Regions from separate parts of the Leisingera sp. SA32 genome, predicted to be linked through region 2. Evidence: riboswitches for the same ligand, from Rfam matches in the RefSeq annotation. Region 2 holds a riboswitch; the other holds the start of a gene.
The links. A riboswitch is a leader RNA that binds a small molecule or an ion and turns the genes downstream of it on or off. The one in region 2 is predicted to bind thiamine pyrophosphate.
Positions count from the first base shown of each region.

Region 1: it holds a riboswitch for thiamine pyrophosphate, as region 2 does, so the genes downstream of both, thiC (phosphomethylpyrimidine synthase ThiC) here and thiB (thiamine ABC transporter substrate binding subunit) in region 2, are expected to answer to the same signal.

Region 1 is NZ_JBVYHB010000017.1:50,148-55,128, forward strand. It holds gene AC0IPL_RS18785 (8-amino-7-oxononanoate synthase) at 1-784, opposite strand, end outside; gene bioB (biotin synthase BioB) at 784-1,761, opposite strand; TPP riboswitch at 1,971-2,099, shown strand; gene thiC (phosphomethylpyrimidine synthase ThiC) at 2,221-4,038, shown strand; gene AC0IPL_RS18800 (FAD-dependent oxidoreductase) at 4,035-4,981, shown strand, end outside; gene thiS (sulfur carrier protein ThiS) at 4,972-4,981, shown strand, end outside.
Region 2 is NZ_JBVYHB010000001.1:340,624-345,604, forward strand. It holds gene AC0IPL_RS01670 (thiamine/thiamine pyrophosphate ABC transporter permease ThiP) at 1-437, opposite strand, end outside; gene thiB (thiamine ABC transporter substrate binding subunit) at 413-1,390, opposite strand; TPP riboswitch at 1,423-1,515, opposite strand; gene aroC (chorismate synthase) at 1,700-2,803, shown strand; gene AC0IPL_RS01685 (MerR family transcriptional regulator) at 2,848-3,264, opposite strand; gene AC0IPL_RS01690 (cation efflux transmembrane domain-containing protein) at 3,337-3,972, shown strand; gene AC0IPL_RS01695 (DMT family transporter) at 4,050-4,981, shown strand, end outside.

The DNA of each region.
Region 1 (4,981 bases), on a different contig from region 2:
GCGCGGTGGCAAAGATAAAGCCCCGCGCCTTGTTGATGAGGGTGTCGATCAAAACCCGCTGGCCGCAGATCAGCGCGCCGGAGGCGCCCAGCGCCTTGCCGCAGGTGTGCAGGGATAGGACGTTGGGGCGGTGGGCGATGTCATGCGCCAGCCCGCGCCCCATATCGCCGAACACACCGGTGGAATGCGCCTCGTCGACCACCAGAACAGCGCCCTCGGCATCCGCCAGCGTCATCAGGGGCTCCAATGGGGCAAGGTCGCCGTCCATGGAATAGACGGCCTCCACCGCGATCCAGACTTGCCCCGCACCGCCTGCGGCGCGCCAATCTTGCAGCACCCGTGCTGCGTCGTCGGCATCGCTGTGGGCAAAGCTGCGGGTCTCGGCCCGGCCCAGCCGCATGCCGTCATGGGTGCTGGCGTGGATCAGCGCATCATAAAGCACCAGATCGCCCTGCTGCGGCAGGACGGAGAAGATCGCCTGATTGGCGGTGAAGCCGCCGCCCATGAACAGCGCCGCCTCCGTGCCGAAAAAGTCGGCCGCCTCGGCCTCCAGCCGCTGATGCTCGGCGTCGTTGCCGCGCAGCAGGCGCGAGCCACCTGCCCCCACCGGTACGCCGCGCGCCAGCGCGTCTGCGGCGGCGGCGCGCAGCACCTCGCTGCCCGCCAGCCCCAGATAGTCGTTGGAGGCAAAGTCATGCCCCTCCCGCGGCATCAATTGCCGGTAGCGCCCGCGATTGCGCAGCGCCTCCAGCGATCTTTCATGCCGTGGAAAGGCGCCCGCCATCAGCGGCTGCCGTCGCAGCCCACGGCCATCGCGGTGATGCCCAGACGGTCGAACAGCTGCTGGTCCTTGTCTTCCTCGGGGTTGTCGGCGGTCAGCAGCGTGTCGCCCACGAAGATCGAGTTGGCACCGGCAAAGAAGCACATCGCCTGCATCTCGTCCGACATGTCGGTGCGGCCTGCGGAGAGGCGCACGTGGGATTTTGGCATCAGGATGCGAGCCAGCGCCACCGAGCGGACAAACTCGATCGGGTCCAGTTTTTCGACGTTCGCAAGCGGCGTGTCGGCGATCGGGATCAGCATGTTGACCGGCACCGAATCCGGGTGTGCCTCCAGCGTGGCCAGCGCCAGCATCATGTCGATGCGGTCCAGCTGCTGCTCGCCCATGCCGACGATGCCACCGGAACACACCTTGATCCCCGCCTCGCGCACCCGGTTCAGGGTGTCGATGCGGTCGGCGAATGTGCGGGTGGTGATGATCTCGGAGTAATAGCGTTCGGAGGTGTCGATGTTGTGATTGTAGTAATCCAGACCCGCGTCGCGCAGGCGGAACACCTGTTCTTCGTCCAGCATGCCCAAGGTCATGCAGGTTTCCATGCCCAGATCCTTGACGCCCTGCACCATCGCCTCCAGTGCGGCCATGTCGCGGTCCTTGGGCGAGCGCCAGGCAGCACCCATGCAATAGCGCGTCGCGCCGCCTTCCTTGGCCTTCTTCGCCTCGGCGATCACCCGCTGCACTTCGATCAGTTTGGAGGCCGACAGCTGCGCGCCGTTGCGCGCCGACTGCGAGCAATAGGCGCAGTCCTCGGCGCACCCGCCGGTTTTGATGCTGAGCAGTTTGGATTTCTGCACCTGGTTGGGGTCAAAATACTGCCGATGGACGCTGTGCGCCTGAAACAGCAAGTCCATGAAGGGCTTGTTGTAGATCTCTTCCGCTTCTTCGCGGGTCCAGTCGGTCCGGATGGGTGCAGCGTCCAGCATGCTGTCTCCTGTGCTCATGTCCCTGCCATGCGCGGATGGCGTTGGCGATTTTTATAGATAACTTTGCCACCCCCGATCAAGCGCCAATGCCCAAACGCAGCAATTTGCCACCGAGCCACTGCGCGCCTGATCGTAATTAGCTGGTATTAATAACAAATAATAATCTACAAAAATTCAGGTTGACGCGCTGCCCGGCTCTGCCTACCCCTAAAGTCACGCAGGGGAGTCCCGCCAAGGGGACTGAGAGGTGGACAGGTGCGGGGCAACCCGGACCGGTGAAGCGACCCTTTGAACCTGACCCAGTTGATACTGGCGTAGGAAGCTAGGCGCGCTTGGCCACGGGGGATGTACAGCCCCGCTTGCCCTGCGATGACTGAACAAGGGGGCCGTACACCCTCTGTTTCCCAGCCAAACCTCATCTGGTGTCTTTTCCAAGTTTAGGCTTCGAGGAGCACCAAAATGAACGTCCCCAATCCCAAGATCACCACAGGCGCATTGCCCGCATCGCGCAAGATCTACGTGCCCGGCGCGGTCCACAAGGACATCCGCGTGCCAATGCGCGAGATCGCGACCCACCCCACCGCGGGCGAAGATCCGCTGCCGGTCTATGACAGCTCCGGCCCCTATACCGACCCGGACGTGCTGACCGACATCCGCCAGGGTCTGCCGCAGCTGCGCCGCCAGTGGATTTTGGACCGCGGCGATGTCGAGGCATACCAAGGCCGTGATGTGAAGCCCGAGGACAACGGCTTTGTCGAGGGCGACCGGCTGGTGGCTGAGTTTCCCGTGAAACCCGCCCCCTTGCGGGGCAAGGATGGCGCGGCGCCGACGCAGCTGGCCTATGCCCGCGCCGGTATCATTACGCCGGAAATGGAATACGTCGCGATCCGCGAGAACCAGCTGCGCGAGCTGTCGCCCTGCCACGCGGCGCGCGACGGCAATGATTTCGGCGCCAATATCCCGGACTACGTGACGCCGGAATTCGTGCGCTCGGAAATCGCCGCCGGCCGCGCCATCATCCCGGCCAACATCAACCATCCCGAGATTGAGCCGATGATCATCGGCCGCAACTTTCTGGTGAAGATCAACGCCAACATGGGCACCTCCGCCGTCACCTCCTCGATGGAGGAGGAAGTGGACAAGCTGGTCTGGGCGATCCGCTGGGGCGCGGACACCGTGATGGACCTGTCGACGGGCCGCAACATCCACAACACCCGCGAATGGATCGTGCGCAACTCCCCCGTGCCGATCGGCACCGTGCCGATCTATCAGGCGCTGGAGAAGGTGAACGGCATTGCCGAGGACCTGACCTGGGAAGTGTTCCGCGATACGCTGATTGAACAGGCGGAACAGGGTGTCGATTACTTCACCATCCACGCGGGCGTGCGGCTGCACATGGTGCCGATGACGGTGGAGCGCGTGACGGGGATCGTGTCGCGCGGCGGCTCGATCATGGCGAAGTGGTGCCTGCATCACCACAAGGAGTCGTTCCTGTATGAGCATTTCGAGGAAATCTGCGACATCTGCCGCCAGTATGACGTGTCGTTCAGCCTTGGCGACGGTCTGCGCCCCGGTTCCATCGCCGACGCCAACGATGAAGCACAGTTTGCCGAGCTGGAGACCCTGGGCGAGCTGACCAAGATCGCCTGGGCCAAGGACTGCCAGGTGATGATCGAAGGGCCGGGCCATGTTGCCATGCACAAGATCAAGGAGAACATGGACAAGCAGCTGGAGTGCTGCCACGAGGCGCCCTTCTACACCCTTGGCCCGCTGACCACCGACATCGCGCCGGGTTATGACCACATCACCTCCGGCATCGGGGCGGCGATGATCGGCTGGTTCGGCTGCGCGATGCTGTGTTACGTGACGCCCAAGGAACACCTGGGCCTGCCCGACCGCGACGACGTGAAAACCGGGGTCATCACCTATAAAATCGCGGCCCATGCTGCCGACCTCGCCAAGGGGCTGCCGGGGGCGCAGCGCCGCGACGATGCGTTGTCCCGTGCCCGTTTCGAGTTCCGCTGGGAGGATCAGTTCAACCTGTCGCTGGACCCGGAAACCGCACGCGAGTTCCACGACCAGACCCTGCCAAAAGAGGCGCATAAGGTGGCGCATTTCTGCTCCATGTGCGGGCCGAAGTTCTGCTCCATGCGGATCAGCCACGACATCCGCGCCGAGGCCCAGAAAGAGGGCATGGAGGCCATGGCCGCCAAGTTCCGCGAAGGCGGTGAGCTGTATGTGCCTGCCGCTGTTATCACCGCGGACCCCGCGGAATGATAACCATCGCAGGCGCGGGCCTTGCTGGCCTCGCCTGCGCCCATGAGCTGGCGCAGCGCGGGGCAAAGGTCACAGTCTATGAGCGGGGGGAGACCCCCGGTGGCAGCAGCGTGGCGCGCTATGCCGGCGGCATGCTGGCGCCCTGGTGCGAGCGCGAAAGCGCCGAAGCAGAGGTGGTGACCCTCGGCAGCCGCGCCTTCGGCTGGTGGGCCAAGGTGACACCGGTCCACCGGCGCGGCACGCTGGTGGTAGCGCCAGCCCGCGACCGGGCAGAGCTGACCCGCTTTGCCCGCCGCACCAGCAACCACCGCAGCCTTGACGGCGCACAGGTGGCAGAGCTGGAACCGGCGCTGGCCGGGCGGTTTGGACACGGGCTGCTGTTCGAACAGGAGGCGCATCTGGACCCGCGCCGCGCCCTGCGCGACCTGACGGCCAAGGTGCAGGCGCTGGGGGTGGAGATCCGCTGCGGCGCCCCGGCCCCGGCCCGCGTCACGCTGGACTGCACCGGCATGGCAGCGCCCTTGGCATCCTTGCGCCCGGTGCGGGGTGAAATGGCGATCCTGCAGTGCCCGCAGGTCCAGATCCGCCGCACCCTGCGCCTGCTGCATCCGCGGATGCCGCTGTATCTGGTGCCGCGCGGCGAAGGTCTGTTCATGATCGGCGCCACCATGATCGAGAGCAGCTCAGACCGCCCTGTCACGCTGCGGTCTCTGGCGGAGCTCCTGAACGCCGCCTACACGCTCCACCCCGGGCTGGGCGAAGCCAGCGTGGTGGAGACCGGCGCAGGCCTGCGCCCGGCCTTCGCCGACAACCTGCCGCGGCTGACCGAACAGGACGGCACGCTGTACCTCAACGGCCTCTACCGCCACGGGTTTCTGCTGGCGCCCGCCATGGCGCAGCTGGCCGCAGACCGCCTTTTACCGGAGACATCAGATGAAGATCA
Region 2 (4,981 bases):
GCCAGCGGCAGGTTGAAGAACACATGCGCCAGCACCACCCCGTGCAGCCCGTATATCTGCACAGGTTCCAGCCCAAACAGCGCCAGCAGCGCGCTCAGCCAGCCCGCCCGGCCGAACACGGCCAGCAGGCCCAGGATTGCCACGATTACCGGCAGGATAAAGGGCGCGCCCAAAAGCGCGATCAGCAGCCGCCGCCCGGCGAAGCGCCGCCGCGCCAGCGCGCGGGCCACCGGAATGGCCAGGCCGACGCTCAACACTGCCGACAGGCTGGCCTGGGTGAGGGTGAAGCGCAGTGCGGACCAGTCGCTGGCGGCCAGGCCGCTGCCGGTTTCCGCCCTGAAAGCCACAGCCCCCAGGGTGCCCAGGATCAGCGCCGCGACAAGCAGCGCCGCGCTGATCCCGACAGTTGCGCTTATTGGCTGAGCGCGTTCAGCCATTCGTCGAGCGCCGCATCGCGCAGGGATGCTGCCTCATCCTCGGACAGCAACAGCGCCTTGGTGGGCTGTGTCAGGGTCTCAAACCCGTCCGGCAGGCCATCCGCCGGGGTGACGGCGGGGTACATCCAGTTGGTGGTCGGGATGATCGACTGGAAGGCGTCGCTGACCATGAACTCCAGGAACTGATCCGCCAGTGCCGGCTGGTCAGAGCCTGCCAGCTTGCCGGCCACTTCGACCTGCATGTAATGGCCCTCGTCAAAGGCGGCAGCGGCCTTGGAGCCGTCTTCCTCGGCGATCAGGTGATAGGCGGGGGAAGTGGTGTAGGACAGCACCATGTCGGCCTCCCCCTCCAGGAACATGCCATAGGCTTCGGACCAGCCCTTGGTCACGGTCACCACGTTGTCGGCCAGCGCTTCCCAGATGGCGGGGGCTTCATTTCCATAGGCGGCCTTGACCCACATCAGCAGCCCCAGACCGGGGGTCGAGGAGCGGGGATCCTGGATCACGATCTTCGTGTCGCTGGCGGCCAACGCCTTGAAATCGGCAGGTGCAGCGGCATCGGCGTTGTGGACAAAGGCAAAATAGCCCCAGTCGTAAGGTACGAATGTCGCGTCGTTCCATTCAATCGGCAGGCTGTAGTCGGCGCTGACCGCATGATCGGCAATCAAGCCGGTTTCCTTGGCCGCTGCGGTCAGGTTGGTGTCCAGCCCCAGAACCACATCCGCGTCAGAACGCGCGCCCTCCAGCTTGATCCGCGCCAGCAATGCGGCGCCGTCACCAGCACCGACCAGTTTCAGGTCGCAGCCGCAAACCTCTTCAAAGGCTTTCTCAACCGCCGGGCCGGGCCCCCATTCGGAGACAAAACTGTCATAGGTATAAACGGTGAGTTCGGGCGTGTCGGCAAAGGCTGCCGAGGCGCCCAGCAGTCCCGCTGCAAATGCAAGATGTTTCATGCCATCCTCCTTTGCGGCTTTGGGCAAGGGTGGAGGCTGTCCAGTACCTTCCCTCCGCCGGTGTGATCCGGTTCAGGTTCAACGGGTGTCATCTCAGCGCCAAAAGCGCACCCCGAGGTGGCGCGGACACTAGGCCCCGAACGCGGAAATGACAAGCCAAACCCCGTTTCTTCTTCTGGCCTGAAAATATCCCGAGGGAGCCGCCGCAGCCGGCGGGGGCAGCGCCCCCATGCCCCTGTGTCGCAGCAGGAAACCTCTTGAGAGACCGCCCCCCGCCCGCTAAGCACGGCCCAAAGGAGACCGCGCCCTATGTCGATGAACAGCTTTGGACACCTCTTCCGCGTCACCACCTGGGGCGAAAGCCACGGGCCTGCGCTGGGCGCCACCGTCGATGGCTGCCCGCCGAACGTGCCGCTGGAGCCTGAAATGCTGCAGCAGTGGCTGGACAAGCGCCGACCGGGCCAGAACAAGAACACCACCCAGCGCAACGAGCCCGATGCGGTCAAGATCCTGTCCGGCGTGTTCGAGGGGAAATCCACCGGCACCCCGATCCAGCTGATGATCGAGAACACCGACCAGCGGTCCAAGGATTACGGCGAGATTGCCCGCACCTTCCGCCCCGGTCATGCCGACATCACCTACTTCCAGAAATACGGCAACCGCGACTATCGCGGTGGTGGCCGGTCTTCGGCGCGCGAAACCGCGGCGCGGGTTGCGGCGGGCGGTGTTGCACGTGAAGCAATCCGGGCGTTGGTCCCTGGGTTGGAGATCAAGGGCTATATGATCCGGATGGGGGAGATGGAGATCGACCGCAGCCGGTTTGACTGGGACGCGATTGAACAGAACGATTTCTGGATCCCGGATGCCGGGGCCGTGCAGGATTGGGAAGACTATCTGCAGGGCCTGCGCAAGGCGCATGACTCGGTTGGTGCGGTGGTTGAGGTCGTGGCCCGCGGTGTGCCCGCAGGCATCGGCGCGCCGGTGTATGGCAAGCTGGACACCGAACTGGCGGCGGCGATGATGTCGATCAACGCCGTGAAGGGCGTGGAAATCGGCGAGGGCATGAACGCCGCCCGGCTCAAGGGGTCGGAAAACGCGGACGAGATCTTCATGGGCAACGACGGTGCACCGGTCTATTCCTCGAACCACGCCGGCGGCATTCTGGGCGGCATTTCCACCGGGCAGGACGTGGTGGTGCGTTTTGCGGTCAAGCCGACCTCCTCGATCCTGACGCCGCGCCAGTCGATCCGCAAGGACGGCACCGCCACCGAGGTCATCACCAAGGGCCGCCACGACCCCTGTGTCGGCATTCGCGCGGTGCCGGTAGCCGAGGCGATGATGGCCTGCGTGATTCTGGACCACTTGCTGCTGCACCGCGGCCAGATCGGCGAGAATCAGGGCCTAATCGGCTGAAGAACAGGCTCTAACACGGGCAGAGTGCTGCGACTCCGGGGTGGCTAGCGGTGCTCTGTTACGCATTGGCTGTGATCGCCGAGCGCCGTCAGCACCTTGCAGCAGCCGCCGTTGCCGCCGTCGCACAGATGGCTGATCCGCTCCAGCTCCGAGGCCAGCTGTTCCAGTTTGCGAATGCGATCGCGGATATTGGCCAGCTGGCTGCGGGCAATGCGGTCGGCTGCGGCGCAGTCATCCCCCAGCTGGCCGTCCAGCCCCATCAGCGCCCTGATGTCCTCCAGTGAAAAGCCGAGGTCGCGGGCGTGTTTGATGAAACCCAGTGCCTCCATCCCCTCCTGCCCGTAGCGCCGCTGGTTGCCCGCATTGCGGCCCGGCTGTGGCAGCAGGCCAATTTCCTCGTAATAGCGGATGGTGGGCACCTTGACGCCGGTGGCCTCGGACAGCTGGCCGATGGAAAACATCACAACCCCTCTTGAAGCTATAGTGACTAGAGCAACTAGGTTGACCTCGAATCAGAACTGAGGACAAGAGAAATGGCAAGCTGCTGCAATCATGAGGCAAAATTCGACGGGGTTTCCGCGGACTACAAGCGCAGGCTTTGGCTGGTGATCGCCATCAACGCGGGCATGTTCGCGGTGGAGATGGGCGCAGGCCAGCTGTCCGGCAGCCAGGCGCTGAAGGCGGATGCGCTGGACTTTCTGGGTGATGCGCTGACCTATGGTATCTCGCTTGCGGTGATCGGCGCCTCGTTGCGCACGCGTGCGCTGGCGGCACTGGGCAAGGGCGTCAGCCTGCTGCTGATGGGGCTGTGGGTGTTCGGATCCACCATCTATCAGGTGTTTTACATCGGCGTGCCGCAGGCGCATGTGATGGGCGGGATCGGTTTCATGGCGCTGGCCGCCAACCTGATCTCGGTCATGCTGCTGGCGCGGTACAAGGACGGGGATGCCAATGTGCGGTCCGTTTGGCTGTGTTCGCGCAACGACGCCATCGGCAACGTGGCGGTGATGATCGCGGCGCTGGGGGTGTGGGGCACCGCCAGCGGCTGGCCCGACCTGATCGTGGCAGGCATCATGGGCGGTCTGTTCCTCAGCTCTGCCTTCCAGATTCTGGTGCAGGCGCTGAAGGAATGGCGCACCGAGGCGCCGCGGGCTGCACATCAGCCCTGACACCTTGGGCTGCGCCTGCCTGAAAAAGGCGCAGCCCGGCCATTGATCTTTGCAGCACTTCGGCGCAGGGTCGCGTCATGGCTAAATCGTTAACATCGCATCGACCTGTGCTGGCAATCCTGTTGAAGGTGACCGCGATTGCGCTGTTTACGGGCCTGTCCGGCATCATCAAGGCGACCTCGGTGGAGGTGCCTGCGGGCGAGGCGGTGTTCTTTCGCTCCTTCTTTGCGATTCCGGTGATCGTGGTCTGGCTGGCCGCCCGTGGCCAGCTGCGGCACGGGCTGGTCACGAAACGGCCGATGTATCACGTCTGGCGGGGGCTGGTGGGCACCTCGGCGATGGCGATGACCTTCATGGGGCTGGCGCTGCTGCCGCTGCCGGAGGTCACCGCGATCGGCTACGCCACGCCGATTTTCACCCTGATCCTGGCCGCGCTGTTCCTGGGGGAGACCATTCGCATGGTGCGGATCACCGCCGTGGCGGTCGGGTTGCTGGGGGTTCTCATCATGATCTGGCCACGGCTGGGTGGCGACCTGGAGGACGGCGCCATGCTGGGCGTGCTGCTGGTTGTCGCAGCCACGGTGGCGCGTGGTTTCGTGCAAATCCACATCCGCCGCATGGTACAGTTCGAACACACGGCGGCGATTGTGTTCTACTTCTCGCTCACGGCGTCGGTTCTGGCGCTGCTGACGGCGCCCTTCGGCTGGGTGATGCCCTCGCCCCGCGTGCTGGCACTGCTGGTTGCGGCCGGACTGGTGGGCGGGGTGGCGCAGATCCTGGTTACCTCCTCCTACCGGTTTGCCCCGGCCTCGATGCTGGCGCCGTATGACTACGCCTCAATGATCTTTGCCATCATCATCGGCTATGTCTGGTTCAATGAATGGCCGACGCTGGTGATGCTGGCGGGGGCCACGTTGGTGGTGGCGGGGAATGCGCTGGTGATCTGGCGCGAACACCGGCTGGGCCTCCAACGCGGCAAGGCCAAGCCGATGATCGACCCCAAGGGCGG